Regions from separate parts of the Kitasatospora sp. NBC_01300 genome, predicted to be linked through region 4. Evidence: riboswitches for the same ligand, from Rfam matches in the RefSeq annotation. Region 4 holds a riboswitch; each other region holds the start of a gene.
The links. Region 4 has a riboswitch for cyclic di-AMP ahead of OG556_RS15925 (M23 family metallopeptidase). Riboswitches for the same ligand answer to the same signal wherever they lie in the genome.
Positions count from the first base shown of each region.

Region 1: another riboswitch for cyclic di-AMP. It lies ahead of OG556_RS09190 (NlpC/P60 family protein); the one in region 4 lies ahead of OG556_RS15925 (M23 family metallopeptidase).
Region 2: another riboswitch for cyclic di-AMP. It lies ahead of OG556_RS28490 (transglycosylase family protein); the one in region 4 lies ahead of OG556_RS15925 (M23 family metallopeptidase).
Region 3: another riboswitch for cyclic di-AMP. It lies ahead of OG556_RS29155 (peptidoglycan DD-metalloendopeptidase family protein); the one in region 4 lies ahead of OG556_RS15925 (M23 family metallopeptidase).

Region 1 covers NZ_CP108408.1:2,055,485-2,062,830, reverse strand. Annotated here, with positions in the region: gene OG556_RS09205 (hypothetical protein) at 26-289, shown strand; gene OG556_RS09200 (NYN domain-containing protein) at 578-1,939, shown strand; gene OG556_RS09195 (NlpC/P60 family protein) at 2,140-3,174, shown strand; cyclic di-AMP (ydaO/yuaA leader) riboswitch at 3,512-3,661, shown strand; gene OG556_RS09190 (NlpC/P60 family protein) at 3,672-4,817, shown strand; gene OG556_RS09185 (NlpC/P60 family protein) at 5,045-6,091, shown strand; gene OG556_RS09180 (hypothetical protein) at 6,169-7,311, shown strand; gene OG556_RS09175 (glycosyltransferase 87 family protein) at 7,325-7,346, opposite strand, start outside.
Region 2 covers NZ_CP108408.1:6,511,114-6,518,459, forward strand. Annotated here, with positions in the region: gene OG556_RS28475 (sugar ABC transporter permease) at 1-147, shown strand, start outside; gene OG556_RS28480 (glycoside hydrolase family 13 protein) at 185-1,903, shown strand; gene OG556_RS28485 (LacI family DNA-binding transcriptional regulator) at 1,929-2,948, shown strand; gene OG556_RS28490 (transglycosylase family protein) at 3,067-4,416, opposite strand; cyclic di-AMP (ydaO/yuaA leader) riboswitch at 4,424-4,584, opposite strand; gene OG556_RS28495 (hypothetical protein) at 5,019-5,996, opposite strand; gene OG556_RS28500 (DUF397 domain-containing protein) at 6,556-6,819, shown strand; gene OG556_RS28505 (ATP-binding protein) at 7,199-7,346, opposite strand, start outside.
Region 3 covers NZ_CP108408.1:6,670,085-6,677,430, reverse strand. Annotated here, with positions in the region: gene OG556_RS29180 (amino acid deaminase) at 1-355, opposite strand, end outside; gene OG556_RS29175 (sugar kinase) at 482-1,585, shown strand; gene OG556_RS29170 (IclR family transcriptional regulator) at 1,623-2,372, shown strand; gene OG556_RS29165 (RidA family protein) at 2,399-2,824, shown strand; gene OG556_RS29160 (DUF2470 domain-containing protein) at 3,079-3,798, shown strand; gene OG556_RS29155 (peptidoglycan DD-metalloendopeptidase family protein) at 4,087-5,046, opposite strand; cyclic di-AMP (ydaO/yuaA leader) riboswitch at 5,049-5,231, opposite strand; gene OG556_RS29150 (MFS transporter) at 5,544-7,076, shown strand; gene purB (adenylosuccinate lyase) at 7,084-7,346, opposite strand, start outside.
Region 4 covers NZ_CP108408.1:3,611,268-3,618,613, reverse strand. Annotated here, with positions in the region: gene OG556_RS15945 (SpoIIE family protein phosphatase) at 1-1,454, opposite strand, end outside; gene OG556_RS15940 (PP2C family protein-serine/threonine phosphatase) at 1,627-2,757, opposite strand; gene OG556_RS15935 (TetR/AcrR family transcriptional regulator) at 2,970-3,539, opposite strand; gene OG556_RS15930 (alpha/beta fold hydrolase) at 3,608-4,435, opposite strand; cyclic di-AMP (ydaO/yuaA leader) riboswitch at 4,795-4,953, shown strand; gene OG556_RS15925 (M23 family metallopeptidase) at 4,966-5,799, shown strand; gene OG556_RS15920 (hypothetical protein) at 5,860-6,831, opposite strand; gene OG556_RS15915 (GNAT family N-acetyltransferase) at 6,874-7,346, shown strand, end outside.

The DNA.
Region 1 (7,346 bases), 1.6 Mb from region 4:
CAGGGACCACCCGAGAGGACCCCCGATGACCGTCCCCGCCCTGACCGCCGAGACGCGCTGGCGCTGCACCCTGTGCGGAAACCTCACCCGCTTCGACGTGACCCGCACCGCGCGGGTCACCGAGTTCCTGCACTTCGACCTGGCCGGCGAGTCCAAGGTCGAGGAGACCGAGGTGCTGAGCGAGACGATCGAGTCGGTGCGCTGCCGCTGGTGCAACGCCGTGGACCAGGTCGAGCTGGTGGCCCGTCCGGGCGCCGAGGGCGCGGAGGCCTCCGCCGAGCAGGGCTGACGCCCGACGGCGCGGGGGGCGGGTGCGCGGCGCGCCTGCCCGCCGCGCTGGGACAATACAGACAGGACGCACGGAGCGTGACGACAGGGCGGCGGCCGCGGGCCGTGACCCCGTAGGACCAGGATCGGAGCCGAGGACGTGGTGGACGCAGCGAGGGAGCCCGCCGAAGCGCAGGGGCTTCAGCCCGCTGCGGCCGTGCAGGCGCGGGCCGCCGACGCGGCCCCGTCCGAGCCCGCGGCCGTCGGCGGGGCGGCAGGTTCCGGTGAGCCGGCGGGGCCCGATGAGTCGGTGGGCTCCGGCGGGGCGGCGGGTTCCGGCGAGGTGGCGCCGGAGCGTGCTGCCGAGAAGCTGGACCGGCCGCTGCCCGAGGGCGTGCGCCGGCGCGTGGTCGGCCTGGCCTCGGACGCGCTCGGCGGGCTGCCGCCCGGCGAGCTGCCGCAGAGCCTGCGCCAGTACGTCAAGTTCACCCCGGCCCGGCGGGCCAAGTACGCGGCCACGGCGCTGGCCGCGGCGCTGGAGTCGGAGCCGGCGTTCCGGGTGCGGATAGCGGAGCGGCTGAGGCTGGGCCAGCCGGATCTGGTGAAGGCGTTGGAGTCGGGCAGCGTCCCGGGCGCCGCCGATCCGATGGACGTCGCGGCCGCCGCCTACCTGGTGCGGTCGGCCGGCTGGAGCCGGCTGGTGGCCGAGGCCGGGGAGGAGGCCGAGCGGGCCGGCGCCGAGGGCGCGGCCGCCGAGGCCACCCGGTTGGTGGAGAAGTTGCAGGCGGAGCTCGCCGAGCTGCGGTCCGCCGCCCGGGCGGACCTGGATCGGCAGCGCGCGGAGTCCGAGGACGTCCGCCGGGAGGCAGAGTCGCTGCGGAAGAAGGTGCGCTCGCTGGAGAGCGACACCCGCCGGGCGCAGGCCGAGACCAGGCGGCTGACCGCCGAGCTGGAGGCCGCGAGGGCGCAGGCGGCCACCGAGCGTGGCGCGGCGGAGTCCGAGGCGCGGCGGCTGCGGCACCGGGTCGGCGAGCTGGAGACGGCGGCCGAGCAGGGCCGCCGGTCGGCCCGCGAGGGCCGCAGCGTCGAGGACATGCGGCTGCGGCTGCTGCTGGACACGGTGCTGCAGTCGGCTCAGGGGCTCCAGCGGGAGCTGGCGCTGCCGGTCTCCCAGATCCGGCCGGGGGACCTGGTGGAGGCGGTGGTGCCGGGCGCGGCCTCGCCGCACGACGTGGCCCGGCGCGGTCTGGCCGACGACGATCCGGCGCTGCTGGACCAGCTGCTGGCGATCCCGCAGGTGCACCTGGTGGTGGACGGCTACAACGTGACCAAGACGGGCTATCCGACGCTGCCGCTGGAGCAGCAGCGGATCCGGCTGCTGGGCGGGCTGGCGATGCTGGCCCAGCGCACGCAGGCGGAGGTCACCTGTGTGTTCGACGGGCAGGACCTGGACGTTCCGGTGATCATGGCGCCTCCGCGCGGGGTGCGGGTGCGGTTCAGCCGGACCGGCGAGACCGCGGACGAGCTGATCCGCCGTCTGGTGCGGGCCGAACCGCAGGGCCGTCCGGTGGTGGTGGTGTCCACCGACCGGGAGGTCGCGGAGGGCGTGCGGAAGGCCGGCGCGCGCCCCGTGGCTTCCGTTCTGCTGCTGAACCGGCTGGCGCGGCCCTGACGGCTTCCGCGACGGGATGACGCCTGGTCAGCGCCCGGTTTGCGGCGGTGTGCACATCCGGTGAAGCCTGCGGGGGAAGTGGAGTTCACGCCTTCGGGGGAGTGGCAAAACCCGTGGATCTTCCCTAGGGTGTGGCGTCAAACCTATTTTCCGGATTCTCACCTGATTGGGTGAGGCCGATGGAAGAAGGAGCAATTCCCTTGGCCTCGCACCGCCGTCCCAAGCAGCCGAGCCGCGCCCGGGTCTCCGTGCTCACCGCTGCCGCGGCGACCGCGGTCGCCCTCTCCGCGCAGGTCGCCGCGCACGCCGCGCCCCAGCCGAGCAAGAGCGACGTCAAGGCGCAGATCGACCAGCTCCAGCAGGACCAGGAGCAGGCGGCGGAGAAGTACAACGGCGCCAAGGAGCGGGCCGACCAGCTCCGCAAGCAGTCCGACCAGCTGCAGGACAAGGTGGCCCGCAGCCAGGACGAGATGACCCAGCTGCAGACCGGCCTGGCCGGCGTGGCGGGCGAGCAGTACCGCACCGGCGGCATCGACCCGTCCGTCCAGCTGATGCTCTCCTCGGACCCGTCGGGCTACCTGGAGAAGGCGTCCAGCGCCCAGCAGGCCAGCGCCAGCGAGTCCGAGGCGCTCAAGGGCCTGCTGGACCAGCAGCGCCGGCTGGACCAGGAGAAGTCCGAGGCCGCCGCCGTCCTGGCCTCGCTCGACTCCACCACCAAGGACCTGAACCAGGCCAAGACGGACGTCAACCAGAAGCTGAAGGCCGCGCAGGACCTGCTGAACTCGCTCAGCGCCTCCGACCGCGCCGCGCTGCGGGCTCAGCAGCAGCAGGACGACCGCGCCTCGCGCGGCAGCGACCGTGCCGACCTCGGCAGCCTCCCGCAGGCCGGCGGCTACGCGGGCGTGGCCGTCGCCAAGGCGATGAGCAAGCAGGGCTCGCCGTACGTGTGGGGCGCCACCGGCTCGACCACCTTCGACTGCTCGGGCCTGATGGTCTGGGCGTACGGCCAGGCCGGCGTCTCGCTGCCGCGCACCTCGCAGGAGCAGGGCAACGTCGGCACCAGGGTCTCGCTGGACCAGGCCCAGCCGGGCGACCTGGTCATCTACGGCCCCGACCGGCACCACGTCGGGATGTACATCGGCAACGGCATGGTGGTCCACGCGCCGCACACCGGTGACGTGGTGAAGGTGATGAAGGCCGACGCGATGCCGATCAACACGATCCGCCGGGTCTGACGTCCCGACACGCCCGAAGGGCCCGTCCGGGCCTGTGATCCACGCCACCCTCGGACCGGGGGTGGCGTTCGGGTTTTGTCCGCAGCATGACGCCCCGATGAAGAGTGATCAGCTTTACGTACGGCGGTGATCACTATGTGTCATATTCACAAAAGAACTTTGGTCTTCTTCCGTCTTTTTTCTGACAAGGATTTGAACGGATCACGGTTCAGTTACTAGGGTCGTGCCCCGAACCACCGCACTCCCGATCGCCCAGCCAGGGTGGCGGCGGTGGTTTCCGTCGAGTTCGTGACGCAGCGGGGCGGGCCCAGTGCCTGCCCGACGGGGAGCCCAGCAGTCGGGGGTGCTGTCGAACGGAGCCGGGGAACCACGTTCCTCCGGGGTGAATCGGCGCCAGGTCGGCCGGTGGAACGGCCGTGAGGCGTCGTAGGGCACGCTTCCGGCCCGAACCCGTCAGCTCACCCGGTAGACGGCGTAGGAAGAAGGAGTCCGCCTTCGTGGCGTCCCATCGTCGTCCCAAGCCCGCCAGTCGCACCCGAGTCTCGATCATGACCGGCTTCGCCGCGGCGGCCGTCGCGCTGTCCGCGCAGTCCGGCGCCCACGCCGACCCGCAGCCGACCAAGGACCAGGTCAAGGAGCAGGTCGACCAGCTCAACGACCAGGCCGAGGTCGCGACCGAGAAGCTCAACGCCGCCCAGGAGAAGCAGCAGCAGCTGCAGAAGCAGGTCACCGACCTGCAGGACCAGGTGGCGCGGCAGCAGGGGCAGGTGACCGACCTGCAGGGCGGCCTGGCCGAGATCGCCGGCGAGCAGTACCGCAACGGCGGCATATCCCAGACCGTCCAGCTGATGTTCTCCGCCAGCCCGGACACCTTCCTGAGCCAGGCCGACACGCTGAACCAGGCCGGCGGCACCCAGAAGGGCCAGCTCAAGCAGCTCCAGGACGAGCAGCGCAAGCTCGACCAGGTGCGCTCCGAGGCCCAGGGCAAGCTCGCCGAGATGGAGACCACCACCCAGCAGCTGAAGAGCGCCAAGGACGAGGTCCAGGGCAAGCTCAAGGCCGCGCAGGACCTCTTCAACACCCTGTCCGAGCAGGAGCGCCAGGCGATTCGCGCGGCCGAGGAGAAGGCCGCCGCCGACGCCAAGGCGAAGGCCGACGCCGCCGCCAAGGCCGCCCAGCAGCAGCAGGCGGCCCAGCAGGCCGCCGACCGCTCCTCCCGCGACAACAACCGCAACGACCTGAGCGCGTCGCAGGCCCCCGCCGCGCCGGTCAGCAAGCCGAGCGCCGGCAGCTCGCGCGGTGCCGCGGCGCTGTCCATCGCCGCCTCCAAGATCGGCAGCCCGTACGTCTACGGCGCCTCCGGCCCCGGCTCCTTCGACTGCTCGGGCCTGATGGTCTGGGCGTTCAACCAGGTCGACGTCTCGCTGCCGCGCACCTCGCAGGAGCAGGCCCACGCCGGTACCCGGATCGGGAGCGACCTCTCCCAGGCCCAGCCCGGCGACCTCCTGATCTTCTACGGGGACGCCCACCACGTCGGCATCTACGCGGGCAACGGCCAGGTGCTGCACGCGCCGAAGCCGGGCGCGTCGGTCCGCTACGAGGCCGTCAGCAACATGCCGCTGACCTCCATCGTGCGGGTCTGATCCCAGCGCAGGTCCTCCCAGGCCCGGCCTTCCACCACGGAAGGCCGGGCCTGCGGCTTTTCCGGCGACTCGGACCGGTGTCCGATTAAGGGTCAAATATTCGGGTTGGCAGGGGTTTGGACTCGGTTGCCCGGACTCGCTAACGTCTGCCACCGGACTCCGCTTCCAGGGCCGCCCGCGTTGGTGCGGCGGCGGGGTCCGACCGCCGGATCGGAGCCGTTGCCGCCATGCCCGTGCACCGTCGTTCCCAACTGTTCGCCCGTGCGCTGGTGCTGACCGCGGCCGCCACCACCGCCCTGGGCGTGACGACGGGCGGCAGCGCCCAGGCCGCCCCCGCCGCGCCGGACGCGCCCACCCGCAAGGACGTCAAGGCGCAGGTGGAGCAGCTCTACGGCGAGGCCGAGCAGGCGTCCGAGAAGTACAACGCCGCCCAGGAGGCGCAGCAGCGGCTCCAGGGCGAGACGACCGTCCTCCAGGGCGAGATCGCCGTCGCCCAGGACCAGCTCAACCAGTTGCGCGGCGACCTCGCCACCGTGGCCGGCGCCGAGTACCGCGGCGGCGGCATGGCCCAGACCGTCCAGCTGATGCTCTCCACCGACCCGGAGGGCTACCTGTCCCGGGCCCGCACCCTCGACCAGGCCGCCGAGCGGCAGGAGGAGACCCTGCACGAACTGGCCACCCGCCAGCGCCGGCTCGACCAGCGCCGCACCGAGACCGCCGGCAAGCTCGCCGAACTCGACCAGGCCCGCCGCTCGCTCGCCGACAGCAAGCAGCAGATCCAGCAGCGGCTCACCAAGGCCCAGCGGCTGCTCAACAGCCTGGGCGTCGCCGAGCGGGCCCGGATGGCCGCCCAGGACGCCCGGGAGGCCGAGCAGCGCGCCACCCGGGGCACCGACCGGCTGGACCTCGGCACGGCCCCGCCCGCCTCCGAGCGCGGGGCGGCCGCGCTGGCCGCCGCGGTGGGGATGATCGGCTCGCCCTACCTCTACGGATCCACCGGGCCCCGCGCCTTCGACTGCTCCGGCCTGATGTACTACAGCTGGCGGCAGGCCGGAGTGACCCTGCCGCGCACCTCGCAGGCCCAGGCGTACGCCGGGCAGCGGGTCAGCCTCTCCGAAGCGCGGCCGGGAGACCTGGTGATCTTCTACCGGGACATGCACCACGTCGGGATGTACGCCGGCGGCGGGGTGATCGTGCACGCCCCCTACCCGGGCGCCAGGGTCCGCTACGAGAGCGTCAACGCGATGCCGGTCACGGGGGTGGTCCGGCTCTGAGCCCGGCACCGTCCGACCCCGACGCCCCCCACCCGACAGACGGCGCCCGCCGGACGCTGTCCCGGCGCGGTGCGCTGTTGCTCGCGGCCGGCGGGCTGGCCCAGCTGTCGTTGCCGCCGGCCGCCCCGGCGGCCTCCTCGGCGGCCGGGCGGGCGTCGGACCGGTGGGCGTCGGACCGGCGGGCCGAGGTGGCCGCGCTGCTGGACGCGCGGGCCCGGGCGCTGCCCTCCTGGTCCGGACCGGCGGCGATCGAGGCCGGCTACCGCAACCTGGTGCTCGGCGCGGACGCCGGGCCGGAGCGCCTCACGGCCGCCGCCGACCTGGCGGTCCGGATCACCGGGTACGACGACTACCCGGTGGTGTACCCGCGCCGGATCGACCTGGTCCGGGCCGGCGGCGGCTGGCGGGTCGACCGGGAGGAGAGCGCGAGCGGGCCCCCGGCGCTCTGGGACCTCGGCTCCGCCCGGTCCGCGGCGGGCGCGCACTGCCTGGTGCTCGGCCTGGCCGACGGGCCCGACCCGGCCCCCCTGGTCGCGGTGGCCGACCGGGCCGCACCCGCCGTGAGCGAGGTCTGGGGCACCGGCTGGCCGGGCCGTCTGCTGCTCGAAGTGCCCGCCACCGCCGAGCAGTTCGCCCGGCTGCTGGAGGTCGACCCGGCGGGCTGGGCGGGCATGGCGGCGGTCACCTCGGCCGCCCCCGGCGCGCCCTGGCACACCCCCGCCGACCGGGTGCTGGTCAACCCCGACACGTTCGGGCGGCTCAGCGACTTCGGCCGGCAGGTGGTCGTCACCCACGAGGCCACCCACGTCGCGACCAGGGCCGACACCCGGGCCTGGACGCCGCTCTGGCTCTCCGAGGGCGTCGCCGACTGGACCGCCTACCGGGGCTCCGGCCGGCGCCCGCAGCAGATCGCCCCCGAGCTGGCCCGGGACGTCGCCGCCGGCCGGCTGCCCACCGCGCTGCCCGCCGACCGGGACTTCACCGCGGGGGCCGACGGCATCGCCCAGGCGTACGAGCAGGCCTGGCTCGCCTGCGAGCTGATCGCCCGGCGCTACGGGCCCGAGCGGCTCGTGGCGTTCTACCGGGCGGTCGGCGCGGCCGACGGGCAGGGGGAGGACCGGGACCGCCGGCTGGACCGGCTGCTCCGGGCCGGACCGGGCGTGGGCCTGGCCCAGTTCACCCGGCTCTGGCTGGACGAGGTGGCCGCGCTGCGCGGTTGAAGGCGCGCGTCGTTCAGCGCCGTTGCCTGGCCGGG
Region 2 (7,346 bases), 2.9 Mb from region 4:
CTGCAGACCTTCGTCAGCGAGCACGACGCCCAGTGGAACCTGATGGCCGCGACCGCCGTGCTGATCGCGATCCCGTCGGCAGCCTTCTTCTACCTGGTGCAGCGCCACCTGGTCACCGGTCTGACCGCCGGCGCCTCCAAGTCGTAACGCTCCTCGCTCCTCTAGTCCCCAAGGGATACCGTCCATGACCCAGAACCTGGCCGACACCTCCCGGCCTGCCGCCGACGCCGCCGCCCACGAGGCGGTCACCCCGGCTCCTGCGACTGGCGGCGCGTCCAGAGGCTGGTGGCGGGACGCGGTCATCTACCAGGTGTACCCGCGCAGCTTCGCCGACTCCAACGGCGACGGCATGGGTGACCTGCCCGGCATCCGCAGCCGCCTGCCGTACCTGCGCGACCTCGGCGTGGACGCGGTCTGGCTCTCGCCGTTCTACGCCTCGCCGCAGGCGGACGCGGGCTACGACGTCGCCGACTACCGCGCCGTGGACCCGATGTTCGGCAGCCTGCTGGACGCCGACGCGCTCATCCGGGACGCCCACGAGCTGGGGCTGCGGATCATCGTCGACCTCGTCCCCAACCACTCCTCGGACCAGCACGAGTGGTTCCAGCGCGCCCTGCGCGAGGGCCCCGGGTCCCCGCTGCGCGAGCGGTACCACTTCCGCCCCGGCAAGGGCGAGAACGGCGAACTGCCGCCCAACGACTGGGAGTCCATCTTCGGCGGCCCGGCCTGGACCCGCAGCGAGAACCCGGACGGCACCCCCGGCGACTGGTACCTGCACCTGTTCGCCCCCGAGCAGCCCGACTTCAACTGGGAGAACCGGGCCGTCGCCGACGAGTTCCGCTCGATCCTGCGGTTCTGGCTCGACATGGGTGTCGACGGCTTCCGCATCGACGTCGCCCACGGCCTGGTGAAGGCCCCCGGCCTGCCCGACCTCGGCGGCTCGGACCAGCTCAAGCTGCTCGGCAACGACGTCATGCCGTTCTTCGACCAGGACGGCGTGCACGAGATCTACCGCAGCTGGCGCAAGATCCTCGACGAGTACCCGGGCCAGCGGATCGGCGTCGCCGAGGCCTGGACCCCGACCGTCCAGCGCACCGCCAACTACGTGCGCCCCGACGAGCTGCACCAGGCCTTCAACTTCCAGTACCTGGGCACCGGTTGGGACGCCGCCGCGCTGCGCGAGGTGATCGACGTCTCGCTCGACTCGATGCGCCCGGTCGACGCCCCCACCACCTGGGTGCTGTCCAACCACGACGTCACCCGGCACGCCACCCGCTTCGCCAACCCGCCCGGCCTCGGCACCCAGATCCGCACCCCCGGCGACCGTGAGCTCGGCCTGCGCCGCGCCCGCGCCGCCACCCTGCTGATGCTCGCGCTGCCCGGCTCCGCGTACATCTACCAGGGCGAGGAACTCGGCCTGCCGGACGTCACCGACCTGCCGGACGAGGTCCGCCAGGACCCGTCGTTCTTCCGCAAGGCCGGGCAGGACGGCTACCGCGACGGCTGCCGCGTCCCGATCCCGTGGTCCGGCACCGAGGCCCCGTACGGCTTCGGCCCGGTCGCCGGCGGGCCGTCCTGGCTGCCGCAGCCGGCCGAGTGGGCCGCGCTGAGCGTCGAGGCGCAGACCGGCGACCCGGCGTCCACCCTGGAGCTGTACCGCAGCGCGCTCGCCGTCCGCCGGTCCCAGGACGACCTCGGCGCCGGGACGGCCGTGGAGTGGCTGGAGGGCCCCGAGGGGACCCTGACGTTCCGCCGCGGCTCCTTCGTCTGCACCGTCAACGCCACGGACGAGCCGGTCCGGATAGCGGCGCCCGGAAAGCTGCTGCTCTCCTCGGTGGAGCTGGTGGTCGACGGCGGCGAGACCGTGCTCGCGCCGGACAGCACCGGCTGGTGGGCGGTCTGACGTGGTTGCAATAGGCTCTGGGACCGTGACTACGGCGCGACTCTCAGACATCGCGGCGCAGGCGGGGGTCAGCGAAGCCACCGTCTCCCGCGTACTCAACGGCAAGGCGAACGTCTCCGCCGCCACCCGGCAGACCGTGCTGGCGGCGCTCGACGTGCTCGGCTACGAGCGGCCGACCCGTCTGCGCCAGCGCAGCGCCGGCCTGATCGGGCTGATCACGCCGGAGCTGAGCAACCCGATCTTCCCCGCACTGGCCCAGGTGATCGAGCAGGTGCTCAGCCGGCACGGGTACACCCCGGTGCTGTGCACCCAGACGCCGGGCGGGTCCACCGAGGACGAACTGGTCGAGATGCTGGTCGACCGGGGCGTGGCGGGCATCGTCTTCGTCTCCGGGCTGCACGCCGACTCCACCGCCGACCACGACCGCTACGCCCGGCTGACCGGGCGAGGGGTGCCGTTCGTGCTGATCAACGGCTACAGCGAGCGGATCGACGCGCCGTTCATCTCGCCGGACGACCGGGCCGCGATGTGGATGGCCGTCCAGCACCTGGCCGAACTCGGGCACGAGCGGATCGGGCTGGCGGTCGGACAGCGGCGGTACGTGCCGGTGCTGCGCAAGATCGAGGGCTTCACGGCGGCGATGCGCGAGGTGCTGGGGCGGAGCCAGGAGGAGGCCGAGGAGCTCGTCCACCACACGCTGTTCAGCGTGGAGGGCGGGCACGCGGCGGCCGGCGCGCTGCTGGACAAGGGCTGCACGGCGATCGTCTGCGGCAGCGACATGATGGCGCTCGGGGCGATCCGGGCGGTGCGGCAGCGTGGGCTGTCGGTGCCGCACGACGTCTCGGTGGTCGGCTTCGACGACTCGCCGCTGATCGCCTTCACCGAGCCGCCGTTGACCACGATCCGCCAGCCGGTCGAGGCGATGGCGACCGCGGCGGTGGACGCGCTGCTGGAGGAGGTCGGCGGAAACGCGGCCCAGCGCGGGGAGTTCATGTTCCAGCCGGAGCTGGTCATGCGCGGGTCCACGGGGGCCTGCGCGCGCTGAGAACGGCCAACGGACGGGCCCCGGAGAGCAATTGCTCTCCGGGGCCCGTTGCGTGCTGTCCGGGTGTCGGGTCAGCCCTCGTGGTCCGGGGGCGGATCCTGTCACCCGCCGGTCGTGCTCAGACCCGGCCGGCGAAGTCCGGCGCCCAGTTGGAGACGGTCTGCAGGCGCACGCCCGAGCTCGGGTTGGCGGCCTCGACGTACTGGCCGCCGCCGATGTAGATCGCGACGTGGTAGACGCCGGAGTTCTGGCCGTTGTTGGACCAGAACAGCAGGTCGCCCGCCTGGAGGCTGTCCAGCGAGACGCGGGTGCTGGCGGCGGCCTGGTCGGCGGCGACGCGCGGGACGGAGACGCCCGCGGCGCGCAGCGCGGCCTGGGTCAGGCCGGAGCAGTCCCAACCGCCGTTGCCGGTGCCGCCGTAGACGTACGCCTGGCCGACCTTCGACTTGGCGAAGGAGACCGCGGCGGCCATGCTGCCGGTGGCGGCCGGGGCCGGCGCCGGGGTCTGGGCCGGGGTCTGGGCCTGGGCGGCCGGCTTGGAAGCCGGCTTGGTGGCCGGGGTCTGAGCCGGGGCCTGGGGCTGGGCGGCCGGCTTGGTGTTCGCGGCGCCGCCGTTGGAGGTCTGGCCGGACTTCTGCGAGCGGTCGAACCAGGTGAAGTCCGAGCCGGACTGCTGGGCCTGGCCGCCGTCCTTGAACGAGAGGCGCTGGCCCGGGTAGATGCTGTCCGGACCCTCGGTCAGGGTGCCGCGGTTGAGCTCGTACAGCCGCTGCCAGCCGCCCTGGAGGTTGTGCTTGTCGGCGATCGAGGACAGCCAGTCGCCGGAGGCGACGGTGTAGTCGTCGGCCTGGGGCTGGGCGCTGTTCTGGGCCTGGTTCTGGCCCTTCTGCGCCGAGGTGCCGTCGGTGGAGTCGGCGGGGGCCTGCGCCTGGTCCTGGGCCGGTGCGGCCGGCTTGGCGGGCTTCGCGGCCGGGGCCTGGGTCTGCGCGGGCTTGGCGGCCGGGGTGGCCGGCTTCGCGGCGGGCTTGGTGGCGGTCGAACCGGCAGCCGAGCCGGTGGTCGAGCCGGCCGAGGTGTCGACGGCGGCTGCGGCGCCGCCCTTGGTCAGGCCGGCCTGGACCGAGCACACCGGCCAGGCGCCGGGGCCCTGCGAGGCGAGCACCTTCTCGGCGACGGCGATCTGCTGGTCCTTGGTGGCCTGGTTGGCCTGGGGGGCGTACGCGGTGCCACCGAAGGCGGCCCAGGTGCTGGAGGTGAACTGCAGGCCGCCGTAGAAGCCGTTGCCGGTGTTGATGCTCCAGTTGCCGGTGCTCTCGCACTGGGCGACCTTGTCCCAGGTGGCGACGGAGGCGGCGGAGGCGGTGCCGGAGGTGAGGCAGGGGATGGTGAGGCCGACGCCCGCGACGCCGACGGCGGCGATCACGCGTCGGGTACGACTGGACGGACGGGTGCCGTTGGTGGGCAGCATGAAGACGCAGTCCTCTCCCACGCCTGCGAGGTGAGCTGTCGGATTCGGGCTGGAGTTGCCCGGCCGCGCTGTGGGCGCGGCTTCACCCCTAGCCCTGGATCGTTCCGGGGAACGGTCCGGGGCGACTTACCTGTGGGTCCCCCGCTCCTGCCGTGGTGCGTTTTCGCGCTGCCAGGACATCCGACGGCAGGACTCGGCGTCGCGGATGAACTGGGTTCGTGTGGCCACGAACGGGGAGCACGTTAAGCAGACTTAAGTTCAAACTGCAAACACCTGTGACGCGCATCACGGTTTGGGGAGAACGGTCGTTCCCCTCGCTTTTCATGATCGGAAATGATCGATTTCCGGCAACACGGCGAAGGGCGCGCGCAACTGTCTGTGCTTCAGGGAGTGGGTGACGGTGGGTCGGGTCGCCCGGGGGCCCGCCCGCCGGGAAGGTGGCGTGTCCACACTGCGGGCGTCGGGGGACGCGTCGTGCGATGGAGAACAAATATGGACAGAACGGGCATCACGCCTATTCGCCCCTTAACTGCCTTACGGGACAAGCGGGAAGGGCCCGGAACGTAGCCGTTCCGGGCCCTTCCCACGTGCGGTGACCGCTGCTACTGGCCGGCCGACTCCTCGGCGGCGGTGTGAGCGGCGTGAGCGGCGTGACCGCCCCGGCCGGAGTGGTCGGCGTGGGCGCCCTCGGCGGCCTCCGCCGCCTCGGCCTCGGCCTGCGCCAGGGCCTCGGGGGAGGGCGCGGGCAGCGCGGCCAGGTAGGTGGAGGCGATCAGCTGGCCGACCGTCGGGTAGGCGCCCAGCGGGGCCGCGGACGGGCAGCCGGTCTCCTCGGCGGCCGTGGCGAGCAGCTCGGAGTCGGCCTCCGGCCCGATCACCAGCGGGGCCAGCGCCGGGCGCTGGGAGCCGGTCTCCTTGAGGTGGTTGACGGCCGCGGCGACCGAGCCCGGTACGTCGAGCGCGGCGGGCACGACCGGGACGGCCAGTCGGGCCGCCAGCAGGACACCGGTGATGCCGGCCGCGGCAGCGGCCTCCTCGCCGCCGACGGTGGTCAGCACGACGCCGTCCGCGGCGGTCGCGATGGCGAACAGCCGGGCCCGGTCGGCACGCGCCAGGCCGGCCTCGGACAGGCGCACGTGCACGGCCTCGGCGAGGAGCGGGTGCGGGCCGAGCACGTCGGTGACGGGGGCTCCGTACTCGGCGGCGAGGGCGTGGAGTTCGGTCAGGAATCCGTGCGGGCCGGGTACCAGCGGCACCAGGACCGGCGCGGGCAGGCCGGCCTCGGCGGCCATGGCCAGCAGTTCGGCGACGGTGCGGTCGTCGCTGTCGGCGCCCTGGGCGGCTTCGCCCGGGAGGTAGCCGACGGCGGTCTGGATGCCGTTCTGCTCGCTGCGGACGATCGACAGCAGCTCCTCGACGACCGAGCGGGACTCGGGCCCGGCGGTCGCGGGCACGGCGAGCACCAGGGCCGGGGATCCGGCCGGGATCTCGGGGCGCTCGGGGCGACGGTGGCGCCCCCGCGCACGGGAGCCTGGAGTGCGGACGGGCAGTGGCGCGCCCGGGATGGCTGCGGTGCTCATGCCGGAGATCGTAGGACATCGGCCCGTCAGGCCTGCATTCGGCTGCCGTTCGGGTTTCACGTGGTCATGGCGGGTGCGCCGCGCTCCCGTCGTGTCCGGCCGGGCGGTTTGCCCGCAATCCGGACATATCTCACCCAGCCCTCGAGCGATCACCGCTGGTTGCCCTGACGTGTCCGACGGGGCGTCGAGTTGCTTCTGTGGCGCGTGAGATGTCTCACAGCCAGGAGGTCGCCTGACGGAGGGTCACGAAGGCGCGACTCCGGGCGCCTGAAGATCAACATTCAGCGGGGAACCGCTCACGGCCGGTTATCGAGAATCTGACGATTCACTCGGCTATGTCCGTTTACGTACCGTCAGGAGAAGGGACCGTGAAGAGTTCAGAACTGCCGGTGAAAGGCCTCGTGCACCTGCAATGTCCCGTGCTGATGCACGTGCACAGCAGCTATCATCGCGTCAAGTGAGGCGTTGTGCCGGGCCGGTACGGGGCCGGTCCGTTCGTTCGGCGGGTGCCGGGAGCGCCGCGCTGGACGACCACTCCGGAGCTCTTCGGGAGATTTCTATGCACGACTCGCAGGACACGTACGGCTCGTACGACACCTACAACGGGATGGCGGCCGCCAACCTCAAGGGGGTTGTCTGGCAGAAGAGCCTGCACAGCAACTCCCAGGGGAACTGCGTCGAGTTCGCGGCCCTGCCGGGGGGCGATGTGGCGATGCGCAACTCGCGCTTCCCGGAAGGTCCGGCGCTCATCTACACCCGGGCCGAGATCGCCGCCCTGCTGCTGGGGGCCAAGGACGGGGAGTTCGACCACCTGACGGTCTGACCGGCCGCCGTCCTGCCATCGGGGGGCCGTCGTGGGTGCTGACACCGCGACGGCCTTTGTCTTTTCCGGTACAGGTCCGGGGCCGCACGACGGGCGCTCTCGCGATGGGCGTTCTCGCGGTCGACCGCGCGCAGGTGCGGCGGGTGGTCCCGCGCACGGCTGGGGGCTCGGACGTGGACGTGCGCCGGGCCGCCGGGGTGTCCGGCCGTCAGTTCGGCCGGCTCGTCCGGGGGGCGGGCCCGGGAATCGTCGTGGGAATCGTCCTGAGGGCTGAGCCGGAGCCCGTGGCACACCTGTGCCAGGCCCGTCGACCCGCCCCGCGGAGCCCGGGGTGCGGTCCTCCCGGGGCCTCCCTCGGCCGGCCGCGCGCCGCCTGGCGCTAGGCCGAGCGCCGGTGCCGTCCACCGAGTTCGGAACCGGTGGCCGGCTCCGCCTCGAACAGGGCCCAGACCACCTTGCCGCTGCCCAGCGGGTGCCAACCCCAGGAGCGGCTGAAGGACTCCACCAGGTGCAGTCCGCGGCCGGAC
Region 3 (7,346 bases), 3.1 Mb from region 4:
GCACCTGCGGCAGGTTGGCGAGGGTGATGCCGTGGCTGCCGGCGGCGAGCTGCGCCTGCCACAGGGCGGGCGCCATGGTGGTCTTGCCGTGCGGCACGAGCGCGACCCCGGCCTTGGCGCACCAGTCGGCCATGGTGCGGAGGTTGTGGTCGAGCGCGGCGCCGTCCAGGGTGAGCAGCGGGGTGCCGAGCCCGGTGAGGGTGGGTCCGGTGGCCAGCCAGTCGCGGACGGAGTGCCCCCAAGCCTCCGGCGGGGCGGCTTTGAACCGCCAGTCGAGCGTCTCGTCGGCGAGGGCCGCCACCGCGCCGTCGTCGATGCCCGGCCCGGTGCCGATGCTTGCGAAGGTCTGCTCCACCGTCTTCCTCCATCTGCCGTGTTGCAACATGTGCAATGAGGGTTGCACATGTTGGCATGACGGTTCTAGCATCGGCGCCGGATCACGGTCAACGGAACGGCCGCCGCAGACGGAGGAGCCCAGCAGATGCCGCGACAGGACACCCCGGGCCCGGCCCGCCCCGGTCCTTCCCCGACGGCCGTGTGCGTGGGCGAGTCCATGGCGGTGCTGCTGCCGGACCGGCCGGGCCCGCTGGAGGCGGTGGAGAACTTCCGGTTGTCGGTCGGCGGCGCGGAGTCCAACGTGGCCGGCGCGCTGGCCGCGCTCGGCGTGCCGACCGCCTGGATCAGCCGGGTCGGCGACGACGGCTTCGGCCGCCGGCTGCTCGCCGAGGTCGCCGCCCGCGGCGTGGACGTCTCGGCGGTCGCCGTCGACCCGCACCGCCCCACCGGCCTGTACCTCAAGGAGGTCGGCGGCGCCACCGGCCACCACCACGACCTCGGCCCCGGCCGCAGCCGGCTGCACTACCACCGGCGCGGCTCCGCGGCCGCCGCGCTCTCCCCCTCCCTGCTGGCCGACCCGGCGGCCGTCCGGCTGCTGTCCGGCGCCCGTCTGCTGCACCTGTCCGGCATCACCGCCGCGCTCTCCGACGACTGCCTGGCGCTGCTGCGCGCGCTGCTCGCCGACCGCCGCCCGGGGCGGACCGTCAGCTTCGACCTCAACTGGCGCCCCGCGCTCTGGCGCGACCGCGACCCGGCCGTCCTGCCGCCGCTGCTGGACGCCGCCGACCTGCTGCTGATCGGCGCCGACGAGGCCGAGGCCGCGTTCGGCACCGGGGAGCCGGCCGCGCTGCGCCGTCGCTTCGCCTCCCCGGCCACCCTGGTGGTCAAGGACGCCGCCCGGCTGGTCACCGCCCTGGAGCGGGACGGCACGGCGGTGAGCGAACCGGCCCTGGCCGTCGAGGTGGTCGAGGCCACCGGCGCGGGCGACGCCTTCGCCGCCGGCTACCTGGCCGGCACCGTCCGCGGCCTGGACCAGCGCCGCCGGCTGCGGCTCGGCCACCTGAGCGCCGCCTGCGCGCTGACCGCCCACGGCGACCAGGCCGAACTGCCGCCCGCCGCCGTGGTGGCCGCGCTGCTCGACGCCTCGCCCGCCGACTGGGCCGCCACCCGGGTCTCGGTGGAGGGCATCACCGGCCCGGCCGTCCCCCCGGACCGGTCCCGCGACACCCGGCGGGCCCGGGCACAATGAGCAGCAACCCGAGCCCGAACGACCCCGGCGGAGCACGATGAGCCAGACCGTCACCCGCGCCCTGCGCCTGCTCGCCGAACTCGGCGAGGGCGAGCGCTCCCTCGACCAGCTGGCCGAGGTGCTCGGCGTCCACAAGACGACCGTGCTCCGACTGCTCCAGAGCCTGGAGGAGGAACGGTTCGTCTACCGTGACGCCGCCTACCGCTACCACCTGGGCGCCGGCCTGTTCGCCCTCTCCGGCCTCGCCCTGGAACAGCGCGGCGTCCGCCGGATCGCCGGCCCGCACCTGGCCGAGCTGAACGCCACCACCGGCCAGACCGTGCACCTGGCCGCGTACGAGGGCGGCGAGGTCGTCTACATCGACAAGTTCGACTCCCGGCACCCGGTCAGGATGTACTCCCGGATCGGCCTGCGCGCCGCCCTGCACAGCGCCGCCGTCTCCAAGGTGCTGCTGGCCGACCTGCCGCTGCCCGAACGCCGCCGGGTGGCCGCCGGGATCGACTTCACCCCGCACACCCCCCGCACCCTCGGCACGCCCGAAGCGCTGCTCGCCGAGTTGGAGAAGGTCGCCGTCCAGGGCTGGGCGCAGGACCACGCCGAGCACGAGTCGTTCATCAACTGCGTGGCCGCCCCGATCCGGGACGCCAGCGGCCGGGTCGTCGCCGCCGCGTCCATCTCGGTGCCGGATGTCGTCCTCCCCTACGAGCAGGTGCTGGACCTCCTCCCGCAGCTGCTCGCCACCACCCGCGCCATCTCGGCCGACTGCGGCCGCCCGGACCACAACTGATCAACCGTCAGACCGTGAGGAACCCCATGAACGAGCAGCACCCGACCAGCGGCAAGACCGAGATCCGCACCGACGGCGCCCCCGCCCCCGCCTGGATGTTCTCCCAGGGCGTCCGCAAGGGCCCGATCCTCCAGGTCTCCGGCCAGGGCCCGCAGGACCCGGCGACCGGCGAGTACCTGTACCACGGCGACGTGAAGGCGCAGACCCGGCGCACGCTGGAGAACGTCAAGGCGATCGTCGAGGCCGGCGGGGCCACCATCGAGGACGTGGTGATGTTCCGGGTCTACCTCACCAAGCGGGCGGACTTCCCGCTGATGAACGAGGTGTACGCCGAGTTCATCGACGAGAACATCAAGCCCGGCGGCGTGAAGCCCTGCCGCACCACGATCTTCGTCGAGCTGCCGCAGGAGCCGATGCTGGTCGAGATCGACGCCCAGGCCGTCGTCGCCTGAGAGAACGCCGAGCAGCCCGACCACCGCAGGGGCCCGGACGCGCACAGGCGCGCCCGGGCCCTTCGCCGTTCCCCCTCGCTCACCTCCCCGCAGGCACGCCCTGCTCGGCCGGGGCATTCGAGCACGCCACGGCCCGCCCCTCGCCCGCCGGTCCGGCGCCGCCCATCCCTGACGGCGGCAGCCCCGACCGCGCCACTTGCCACACCCCCGAGCGGAGATTAGGTTAGGCTCACCTAACTAACTGGAGGTCCGTCATGAGCCTGTCCGCCGGCGACGCCGAGGTGCCCGAACCCACCACCGCCGAGCGCGTCCAGAGCCTGCTCAGCGCGACCTCCTCGCTCACCGTCCGCGCCTGCGGCGAACACCACGACCTCGACACCCCGGTCTCCGTCCACGGCTCCCGGCTACGCCTGCGCGCCCCGCTGGGCGACCCGCTCGCCACCGCCGCCGCCCGCGAAACCGACGGACTCGCCGTCGTCCTGGACGTCACCGACGTCTCCCCCGTCGCCGTCCGCGACCGGATCCGCGCCCGCCTCACCCTGGCCGGCCGACTACACCTGGCCCACCTCGCCGACGACGGCCTCAGCGTCCACCTGCGCGTGGACGTCGCCCACGCCGTCCTCGCCACCCCGTACGGCACCGGCGCGCTCACCGCCGGCGACCTCGCCCTCGCCTCACCCGACCCGCTGGCCCGCTACGAGGCCGCCATGCTCACCCACCTCGCCGACGACCACGCCGACGCCCTCGCCGTCCTCACCCGGCTGCTCGACCCGGACCTGCTCGCCCAGCACCCGGAGGTCCGCCCGCTCGCCCTGGACCGCCACGGCCTGGTCCTGCGCCTGGACCACCCGCACGGCCACCGCGACGTCCGCCTGGTCTTCCCCGAACCGGCCGCCGACACCGAGGACTTCGGGCAGCGGATGCACGAGCTGCTGACCGCCGCCCAGCACGGGCTGCCCGCCCACCGGCTCTGAACCGGCCCACCAGCCCATCGACTTGACGCATCGTCAACTCGCCCGGAGAGCACCCGCCGAGGCCCGGAAACGACAGCGGCCGGCCCGGCTCACGAGAGAAGTCTCGCGAGCCGGGCCGGCCTGGGCGTGTCCCGCGCCCATGTCCACTGCTGCGGCGATCACCCGGTCGAGCGGTCACCCGACATGACCATCCCGGGCGGTCGATTCGCCCCGTAGCAGCGGTGGTTCCTCATCCGACACATCCGGCACATCCGGCAGATCTGTCAGATCCGGTGCATCCGGTACGGGTCAGAGCGCGACGCCGTGGGCCCGCAGGTAGGCGACCGGGTTGATGTCCGAGCCGTACTCCGAGCCGTTGCGGATCTCGAAGTGCAGGTGCGGGCCGGTCACGTTGCCGGTCGCGCCGGAGAGGCCGATCTGCTGTCCGGCCTTGACGGTCTGACCGATCTTCACACCGATCGAGGACAGGTGCGCGTACTCGGCGTAGTGGCCGTCGGCGAGCTTGATCTCGACCTCGTTGCCGTAGGCGCCGCCGTTGCCGGCCTTCACCACGACGCCGTTGCCGACGGCGCGCAGCGGGGTGCCGGTGGAGGCGACGAAGTCCTGGCCGGTGTGGTGGCCGGAGGCCCACATCGAGCCGGCCACGCCGTAGGCGGTGCCCAGCTTCGGGTTGGCCAGCGGGGCGACGAAGGTCGAGGCGGCGGCGACCGGCACGGCGGCGACCGCGGTGGTCGGAGCGGCGGTCTGCAACTGGGTCTGGAGCTGCGCGGACGGCTTGGCCGCCTCGGTCTGGACCTCCAGCTGGGCCTGCGGCTTGGCGGCGGTGGTGGCCGGCGCGGCGTCCTGGGCGGACGGCTGGGCGGGCTTCGCCGGGGCGGCGGGCTTGGCCGGGGCGGCCTGGCCGGCGACCACGAGCTTCTGGCCGGGGAAGATCAGGTCCGGGTTGCCGCCGACGACCTCACGGTTGTGGTCGTACAGCGCCTGCCAGCCGCCGTCGACGTGCTGGGCGTCGGCGATCTTGGACAGGGTGTCGCCGCTGACGACGCGGTAGCTCTCCTGCGAGGAGGCCTGGGCCCGGTCGGCGGGAGCGGCGGCCGGGGCGGCGGTGACCGCGGCGGCCGGCGCGGGGTGCGCCTGGGCGCTCATCGCAGTGACGAGCGGCAGGGCGAAGGAGACACCGGTGACGGCGGTGGCGATCCCGATGCGGGCGGCGCGGGGCAGGGCGATACGACGAGCCTGTGCAGGCATGGAATTTTCCTCTCCGACGCCTGCGAGGTGAGCTGTCGGGTTCGGGCTGGAGTTGCCCGGCCGCACATGCGGCTTCACCCCTAGCCGGCCCTGGATCCGGGTACGCGAAAGCGTGCCGTTTCCGGTCCGGCGACTTACCTGTGGGTCCCCCGCTCCTGCCGTACAGAGTTCGGTGCGAGCCACCGGGCAGCGGCAGGATTCGGCGTTCCACCCGGTGGATCCGTCCGGACTGGCCGGGCGGTCGCTGAACTAAAACCCATCCGTTCGGGTGAAGCAATGTCGATCACTTGAACCGGAAACAACCCCCCGAGCTGCGGTGACCCTCCGAATGATCGGCTGCACCGTACGTGCACAATCCATTCACCGGGCGCCACTGATCCACGACACAGCGCCGATTCCGACGCCGCTGCGCACCCGCCCGCTCACACACCGCGCACCCACCGACACACCCCCCGGTGACCCTTGTCACGTACGCCCCACGGGCGCAGGATCGGCCCGTGGCCACCTCCGAAGCAGGAACACTGCGCCTGGGCACCTCGCGGGGACGCTGGGTCCTCCTCGCGACGGTGCTCGGCTCCAGCATGGCGATGCTCGACGGCACCGTGGTGAACGTCGCGCTGCCCCGCATCGGCACCGATCTCGGCGCCTCCCTCGCGTCCCTGCAGTGGACGCTCAACGCCTACCTGCTCACCCTGGCCGGGCTGATCCTGCTGGGCGGCGCGCTCGGCGACCGGTACGGCCGGCGCCGGGTCTTCCTGATCGGCGTGCTCTGGTTCGCCGCCGCCTCCGCGGCCTGCGCGGCCGCCCCCACCATCCACGTGCTGATCGCCGCCCGCGCCGTCCAGGGCATCGGCGGGGCGCTGCTCACCCCCGGTTCGCTCGCCATGCTGCACGCCGTCTTCCACCCGGACGACCGCTCGGCTGCGGTCGGCCTGTGGTCGGGCCTCGGCGGGGTGTCGGCCGCGGTCGGCCCCTTCCTCGGCGGCTGGCTGGTGGACGGCCCCGGCTGGCGGTGGATCTTCCTGCTGAACCTGCCGCTCGCGGCGGCCGTGGTCGCGGTCACCTCCCGGTTCGTCCCCGAGAGCCGGAACGAGAGCGCCGTCGGCCGCTTCGACGTCCCCGGCGCGCTGCTCGCCGCGCTCGCCCTCGGCGCGATCACCTACGCGCTGACCGCCGCCGGGGAGGGCCTGTCCCCCGAGGTCTGGCTCACCGGCTCGGTCGGCCTGCTGCTCGGCGCGGCCTTCATCGCGGTCGAGCGCCGCACCCCCGAGCCGATGCTGCCGCTCGGCCTCTTCTCCTCCCGGCTGTTCACCGCCGTCAACCTGGTCACCCTCTGCGTCTACGCGGCGTTCAGCGGGGTGTTCTTCCTGCTGGTGGTGCAGTTGCAGATCGTCTCCGGCTTCTCCCCGCTGGTCTCCGGCCTCGCCCTGGTCCCGATCACCGTGCTGATGCTGACCCTGTCGGCGCGCGCCGGGCGGCTGGGCAAGCGGATCGGCCCCCGGATCCCGCTCACCGTCGGTCCGCTGGTGTGCGCCGCCGGGGTGCTGCTGATGCTGCGCACCGGCCCCGACTCCTCCTACTGGGCGGACGTACTGCCCGCCGTCACGGTGCTGGGCTGCGGGATGACCCTGCTGGTCGCGCCGCTGACGGCGACGGTACTGGCCGCCGTCGAGGTCCGGCACGCGGGCATCGCCAGCGGCGTCAACAACGCCGCCGCCCGCGCGGCCAGTCTGCTCGCGGTCGCCGCGCTGCCCTCGCTCGCCGGGCTGAGCGGCGACGCCTACCGGGTGCCGTCCGCGGTGGACTCCGCCTTCCGCACCGCGATGCTGATCTGCGCCGGGCTGCTGGTCACCGGCGGGCTGACGGCCTTCGCCACCGTCCGCGGCAACGTGCTCGCGCCGACGGACCGCCCGGTGGCCGAGCCGGACTGCGAGTGGGCCTGCGGCACCACCCCGCCGCTCGACCCGGGCCACGTCCACACGGACGAGGGCCCCGCCACCGGATCGGCGACAGGGCCCTCAACCAGCTGACGAATCGTCAGAGGATGTCGCCGGGCGCGTACTTGGCGGCCTCCGGGTAGGCGGCGGCGACGGCCTCCACCTGGCGGACCACCTCGGCGACCTGGGCACCGGCCGCACCGGTGAAGGAGAGCCGGTCGGCCAGCAGCGCGTCCAGCCCGGCCCGGTCCAGCGGGATCCGCTCGTCGGCGGCCAGCCGGTCCAGCAGCTCGTTCTCGCGGGCGCCCGCACGCATCGCCAGCGCGGAGGCGACGGCGTGCTCCTTGATGACCTCGTGGCCGG
Region 4 (7,346 bases):
AGGGTGCGCGGCAGCATCGCGCGCTGCAGCTCGGTGGCGCGGTGGTGGTGGGTGTCGTACAGCCGGGCCCGCTCCAGGGACTGCGCCAGGATCCCGGCGAAGGCCGAGTACAGGGTGCGGTCCTCCCGGCCGAACGCCCGCTCGGTGGAGAAGGTGATCAGGCAGGAGCCCACCTGCCGCCCGGAGGCGACCAGCGGCAGCACCGCCCAGGAGACCGGGGTGAGCGGGCCGTGCCGGCCCCGGCTCGTGTCGGGCTCGCTGAACAGCGGGGCGGAGCGGGTCAGCGCGTGCTGCATCACGTTCTCGGAGCGGTCCGCCAGCCGGGTCAGCTCGGTGCGCCTCGGCCCGCCGTACACGGTGTGCGAGACGGGCAGCAGCCGGCCCTCGTCCACCAGGTCCAGGACGATGCTGGCGGCGCCGAACGCCGGGCGGGCGACGTCGGTGACGGCGGTGGTGACGTCCCGGACGGTCACCGCCCGCGACAGCGACCGGGTGAGCGCGAGCAGCAGTGCCGTCCGGGCCCCGCCCGGGGTGGCGTGCTCCCGGGGGTGTCTCCGGTGCTGGTCCCGGTCCTGGTCCCGGTCGGAGAGCAGCCCGGCGACCCGGACCGGCCGGCCGTGGACGTCCAGCATCACCTCGCCGGTCTCCTCGATCCGCGCCACCTTGCCGCCCCCGCGCAGCACCCGGTACCCGATCCGGTACCACCCGCCGGTGGTGAGCGACTCGGCGAGCGCGGCCTGCACGTCCGGCAGGTCCTCCGGGTGGACGATCCGGTCCAGCTCCGGGGCGGAGCCGTCGGCGGTGGCGGGCTGGCCGGTGACCCGGAACGCCGCGGCGTCCCAGTAGCTCTCGCCGGTGACCAGATCGCGTTCGAAGGCGCCGTGCCCGGCGGCCCGGACGGCGAGCGACAGCATCGGGTGGGCCAGCCCGGCGGGGAGGCTCCCGGCCCCGTCCGGCGGCGCCCCGGCCGGATCCTGGGGTATCCGGGCGTCCGCGTGGTCGAGCAGGTGGGACAGCCGGTGGGCGCAGGCCTCGCCGATGGTCTCCAGGACGTCCAGGTCGCGGCGGGGGACGGTGCCCCGGTGGGCCAGCGCGAGGGCGAGGACGCCGACCGGCCGCTCGTCGACGACCATCGGCAGGGCGATCACGGCGACCATGCCGGTGCCCATGCCGGCGTTCTTGTTCGGGTAGTCGACGCTGGTGTGCTCGGGACTGAGCAGGTAGGGGCGGCGTAACCGCAGGGCCATCGCGGCGGGGAGGTCACTGGCCGGATCGACGATGCTGTAGCGCTCGTGGGCCCAGTCCGGCAGCCCGTGCGAGGCGGTCAGCCGGAGCATCCCGGCGGAATCCAGCAGGTAGAGCGCGGAACCCTCGCCGGTGATCCACCCCGGTCCCTCGGCGAGGACGGTGCCGAGCAGTTCGGCGGCGCTGGTGCAGCCGAGCAGCAAGCGCACGCAGCGCATGGGGCTGCGGGCGGTGGGACTGCTGCGCGGCCTCCGGCTCTCGTCCTCGGAGGGGGGAACCCACGGAGAGCTCAGGTCCATCGGATACCCGGCCTTTCCGCTCTCGGGGGGTGGGTGCCCTCTGGGTGCCCGAACGGGCACTTAATTCTTAATACCTTATTTCTCAGGCGGGTGCTGAAGCGGGTGAATGGTGGCCCAGACGGCGTACCAGCACCAGCGTCCGGTCGTCCGCCGCGTCCCGCGCCACCGTCCGCACCAGCCGCTCCGCCGCACCCCGGGTGAGCTGCTGCTGCGTCCGCCACGGCCGCACCACCGGCTCGGCCGCCGCCAGCAGCCGGCCCACCCCCTCGTCCAGGTCCCGACCCGGCACCTCCACCAGGCCGTCGCTGAACAGCAGCAGCGAATCGCCCCGCCGCAGCCGCCCCGACACCGCCGGATACAGCGCGCCCGACACCAGCCCCAGTGCCGGGCCGCCGTGCCCCGACCGCGCCCAGCCGCCGCCGTCCGCCCGGCGGAACTGCGCGGGCGCCGGATGGCCGGCGTTGAACAGCAGGTAGTCGCCCGTCGCCGGGCGCAGCGCGAGGTGCACCGCCGTCGCGAAGTCGTCCTCCCAGCCCATCCGCACCAGGTGGTCGTTGGCCGCCGGCAGGAACGCCTCCGGGGGCACCCGCCCCAGCAGCATCGCGAACGCGCCCGACAGGTGCGTCGAGCGGGCCGCCGCCCGGCTGCCCTTGCCCGACACGTCCACCAGCAGCAGCTCCAGCAGGTCCTCCTCGGGGCGGTGCGCGCACAGCAGGAAGTCACCCGAGAACGAGGTGTCGCCGGCCGGTGCCAGCGCACTGTCGAAGTGCCAGTCGAGCAGCCGCTCCGGAAGCCGGGCCAGCGCCCGGGTGTGCTCGGCCAGCTCCAGCAGCATCGAATCGCCCTGGGTCCCGCGCAGACCCAGCCGGTGCCGGAACCGGTTCGCGGCCAGCACCGTCACCGCGGTGGCGGCCAGGACCAGCGTCACCCCGATCCGCACCCCGAGCGGATCCCGCACCACCGCCCCCAGCACCCCGCCGGCCAGCGCCGCGCACACCAGCACCAGCAGCTGACCGCGCCGCAGCAGCAGCCCGCCGACCACCAGCGGCAGCACCAGCGCCGACGGCGGCCAGCTGTACGGCAGCACGATCGGCAGCACGCTCAGCACGGCTGTCACCCCGAGCAGCACCCCCAGCGCGTACCGCGCGGCCCGGGCGTTCCCGTCCAGCAGCCGCAGGTACCACCGCCGCGCCCTCGCTATCGGTGCGGGCACGTGGACCTCCGCCAAGGGGTCGGCGGTCCCCTGTCATGACCACCAGTCAGCCCGGCCACACTAACCCGTCCGCCCCCACCGCCCCCAGGCCCGCTGCCCGCCCGCCGCACGGGAAGTCGGCGGGTCCGACTTCTGGTGCACGCCCCACCCCGTGTGGTGGTGGTTCCGTCGTCGTCGTGGGAGGCCGGGCGGGTTGTGCCACGGCCGGCGTCTCAGGGGGTGGGCCAGGTGCGCAGGCCGGTGGTGAGGAGGGTGATGAGGCGGCTCTGGGTGGTGGCCAGGTCCTCGGCGAGCTGGAAGCCGCCGCCGATGGAGAGGGAGGCGAAGCCGTGGGCGACGGAGCGGACGGTGCGGGCGGCGTGGATCGCCTCCGCGCCGTCGAGGCCGTACTCCCGCAGGACGGCGATGATCACCCCGACGAGCCGTCCGGCCGCGCGGGTGAGGTCGTCGTCCGGCTGCGGGGCCTGGGGGAGCGCGTTGTAGCGGTGCGGGTACTCGGTGGCGTACGCGTGGTAGGCGCGCAGGACGGTGTCGACGGCGTCGTCCCCGCTGCGGCCGACGGCGGCCTCGGCGAGCCGGTCGGCGAGTTCCTCGGTGACCCGGACGGCGATGAGCCGCCGCAGTTCGGCGAGGCCGCCGCTGACGTGCTTGTACAGCGACGGGGTGGCGACCCCGGCCCGGGCGGCGACGGCGGCCAGGGTGAGGGCCTCCGTGCCCTGCTCGTCGATGAGGGCGAGGGCGTGGTCGACGACCTGCTCGGGGGTGAGTCCTACTCGGGGCATGGCGCGGGCTCTCCGTCGGTGGAAGGGGGCTGATGTGGCGGGGCGGGGCTGACGTGGGCGGGCGGGGCTCAGACGAGTTCGGCGAGGAAGGGCAGCAGGGCGTCGGCGGTGGCCTGCGGGTTGTCGGCCATCGGGTAGTGCCCGGATCCGTCGATCATGACCTTCCGTGCGTCGAGCGCGGCGGCCTGCCGGTCGGCGACGGCTTCCGGCTTCGGGAAGTCGGGGTCCTTGCTGCCCATGATGACGAGCGAGGGGCAGCGCACGGCCGCGGTCCAGCCGACGGGCGCGGAGTCCCCGCTGACGTATCCGCGGGTGGCGGTCTTGCGGCCGGGGGTGCGCATGGCGGCGACGAGTCCGGCCACGTACGTGTCGAAGTCGGCGGGCTTGGCGCCCGGGTAGGCCAGCTTGCGGTGGTAGAGGCCCCAGAAGGCGGGCGAATGGACGGTCAGGAAGCCCATGGCGCGGAGGGCGCCGCGCAGGAGGGCGCCGGGCGGGGGGTTCTCGACGAAGGCGTCGACCAGGGCGATGCCGGCGACCCGCTCGGGGGCGTCGCCGGCGGCCTTGACGACCGTCGCGCCGGTGTAGGAGTTGCCGACCAGGACGGCGCGGTCGATGCCGATGTGGTCGAGCAGGGCGAGGACGTCGGTGGCGATGGCGGCGGGGGAGTAGTCGTCCCAGACGATCGAGGATTCGCCGAAGCCGCGCAGGTCCATGGTGATGACCCGGCGGCCGGCGGCGGCCAGCAGCGGGCGGAGGTGCCGGTAGGCGGCGCGGGTGTCGAGCATTCCGGGGAGCAGCACGACGGGGGCGCCGTCGCCCTGTCGGGTGTCGTCGTAGGCGAGGCGGCCGCCGGTGACGTCGAGGTACTGGGTGGTGGGGGCGCTGGTGGCGTTCATGGGGGGGCCTCCGGAGGGCTGCCGGTGCGGGGCTTCGGTGCGGGGCTTCGGCGCTGCCGCCGATAGCCATAAAGCTAAGGCTAATAGCCTTAGCCGTCAAGCCTTCATGCCCTGCGGAGCGGGGGAGGTCGGCGAAAGGTTTGCAGGTGAAGGGTCGTTCGTTGACGTCCGATCACGTGAGGTGGCGTCAATGGTGTTCAAAGGGGTCCAGGGGTGTCCAAGGGGAACAAAACGCCCGCCGTGCCCCAGAATGCCCCGCCCGTCTCAGGTCGTCCCGGGCGAACGGCTTGGAATCAGGGCCTCCTAGGATTAACGTTTGATAACGCAGCGCGGTCGTCAACGCCGTACCCAGACGGCACCGTGCGCCGTCGCCTAATCCCACCGACCGGCCTCCGGGCAGGTCAGGGAGCCGGGGAACCACGTTCCTTGGGGTGAATCGGCGGGGCTCCGGCCCGGCCGTAGGAGACCTTCCTGCTCCGAACCCGTCAGCTAACCCGGTAGGCGCGAAGGAAGGAAAGGAGCGCGCCTCCGTGGCGTCGACGCACACTCCGGCACACCCGGCCGGCCTCGCAGCAGGTACCCGGCTCCTCGACCACCCCGGCCCGGACGGCCCCGAGTACGCGGGCCCGGAGGCCGAGACCAACCGGCACCGGATGCCGCGTCAGGTCCGCGGGACCTCCCCGCTGCTCGGCGTCACCGCCGTCGCCGCCACCCTGGGCGCCACCGGCTTCGCCTCCGCCACCCCGGCCGCCGCCCCCGCCATCGAGACCCCGGACGAGACCCCGGTCGCCCTCTCCGCCGACCCCGGCCTCGCGCTCGCCGCCCGCATCCAGCTGCAGGCCGACAGCCAGCGCACCGCCGCCGAGGAGGACGCCCGCGTCCAGGCCGCGAAGGAGGCGGAGGCCAAGGCCGCCGCCAAGGAGGCCGAGGCCAAGCGGGCCGCCGAGGAGGCCGAGCGGGCCAAGGCCGCCGCCCTCACCCTGCCGGTGCGCGACTACCACCTCACCGCCCACTACGGCCAGAGCGCCCGCTACTGGGCCCACCTGCACACCGGCCTGGACTTCGCCGCGGACACCGGCACCCCCGTCTACGCCGTCGGCCAGGGCACCATCACCTCGGCCGGCTGGTCCGGCTCGTACGGCTACCGGATCGTCGAGACCCTGCCCGACGGCACCGAGATCTGGTACTGCCACCTCTCCTCGATCATCAAGGGCTCCGGCAAGGTCGCCTCCGGCCAGCAGATCGGCAAGGTCGGCGCCACCGGCAACGTCACCGGCGCGCACCTGCACGTGGAGGTCCGCCCCGGTGGCGGCGCCCCCGTCGACCCGGAGACCTGGTTCCAGCAGCGCGGCCTCAACCCCTGACGCACCCGCGAAGCCCCGGCCGCCGGAACCAGAAGGCACCGCGGCCGGGGCTTCGCCGCGTCACTCCTGCACTGGGTCCGCCGGGTCCGCCGACTCCGCCGGGTGCGCGTCGAACCCCTCCTGCGCCGGCCCCGCCAGCCCCTCCATGCGGGCGTCGAACTCCTCCTGCGCGAGCCCGGCCAGGTACGCGTCGATCTCCTCCTGCCCCGGCTCCGGCGCGAGGTCCGGGAACTCCTCCACCAGCATTCGCGGCAGCCCGGGCACCGTCCACTCCCCGTACAGGTCGAGCGCGGCCTCCACCGCGGCCTCCTCGAACGCCCCGAAGTCCCCGGCCAGTTCGTCCGGCATCGGCTGGCCCAGCGCCGTCAGCTCGGCCAGGTTGCGGTAGCTGCGCCGCATCAGGCCCTGCTCCAGCAGCCGGCGCGCGCCGTCGGTGGCCATGCCGACCGAGATCACCCGGGTCGGGCTCCAGCCCTGCTCGTCCACCTCGTCCAGCCAGCCGGTCTGCGCCAGTGCGGCGAACCTGGCCAGTCGCTCCTCCTGCGCCAGCTCCCGGAAGCCGGTCAGCCACTCCCGCACCGCCTCCGGATCCGCGACGTCCGCCCCGTACGCGTGCAGCAGCAGCGCGTACAGCCGGGGCCAGGTCACCAGGTCGGCGCGGCGCAGCAGCCCGGCCGCGACCTCGCCCTGCCACTCGGCCTCGGCGTGCAGCCGCTCCTGGCGCTTGGCGTTGAGCCGCTTGGCGGCCCGCTGGTGGTCGGTCAGCAGCCGGACGGCGGCGCCGTACGCCAGCGGGTCCGCCTCCGGTTCGGGTTGGACGTACAGGTAGAGCCGCTCGTACAGCAGGTGCTCCACCGCGTTCGAGGTCAGTTCGGGCCAGCCGTCGTGCATCCTGCCCTCGCCCAGCTCCAGCAGGGCCAGCACCGCGCGCAGCGGCGCTTCGGCCACCGGGGTGCGGTCCTCCGCCGCCGCCCAGGCGAGCAGGTCGGAGGCCCTGGTGCGCGGGGCGAGCCGCAGGTCTTCGTCGTTCATAGCTCGAACGGTAACCGCTGGCCGGGAGTAGGGTCGGCTGCCATGGTCCCCGTACGACTCACCGGCCCCCGGCTGGCCATCCGCGAGTATCACCACACCGCAGGCGACGTGGACGCGCTGTACGGGCTGTTCGGCGACCCGGAGGTCACCCGCTACCTCCCCTTCGAGCCGCGCGACCGCGAAACCTGCGCCGACCAGATCGAGCTCTACCTGGAGGAGGCGATGGCGCCGGAGCGGGACACCTACCGGCTGGCCGTCACCCGGCGCGAGGACGCCGAGGACCCGGCGGACGCCACGCCGATCGCCCACGCCTCCCTCACCCTCGGCAACCACCGCTCCGCCCACCTCGGCTACGTGCTGGGCCGCGACGTCTGGGGCCGCGGCTACGCGGGCGAGATCGCCGGCCTGCTCTGCGAGCTCTCCTTCGAGGCCCTCGGCGTGCACCGGCTGGCGGCCCGGGTCGACGTGGACAACGCCGCCTCCGCCAAGGTGCTCCTCCGGCTCGGGTTCCAGCT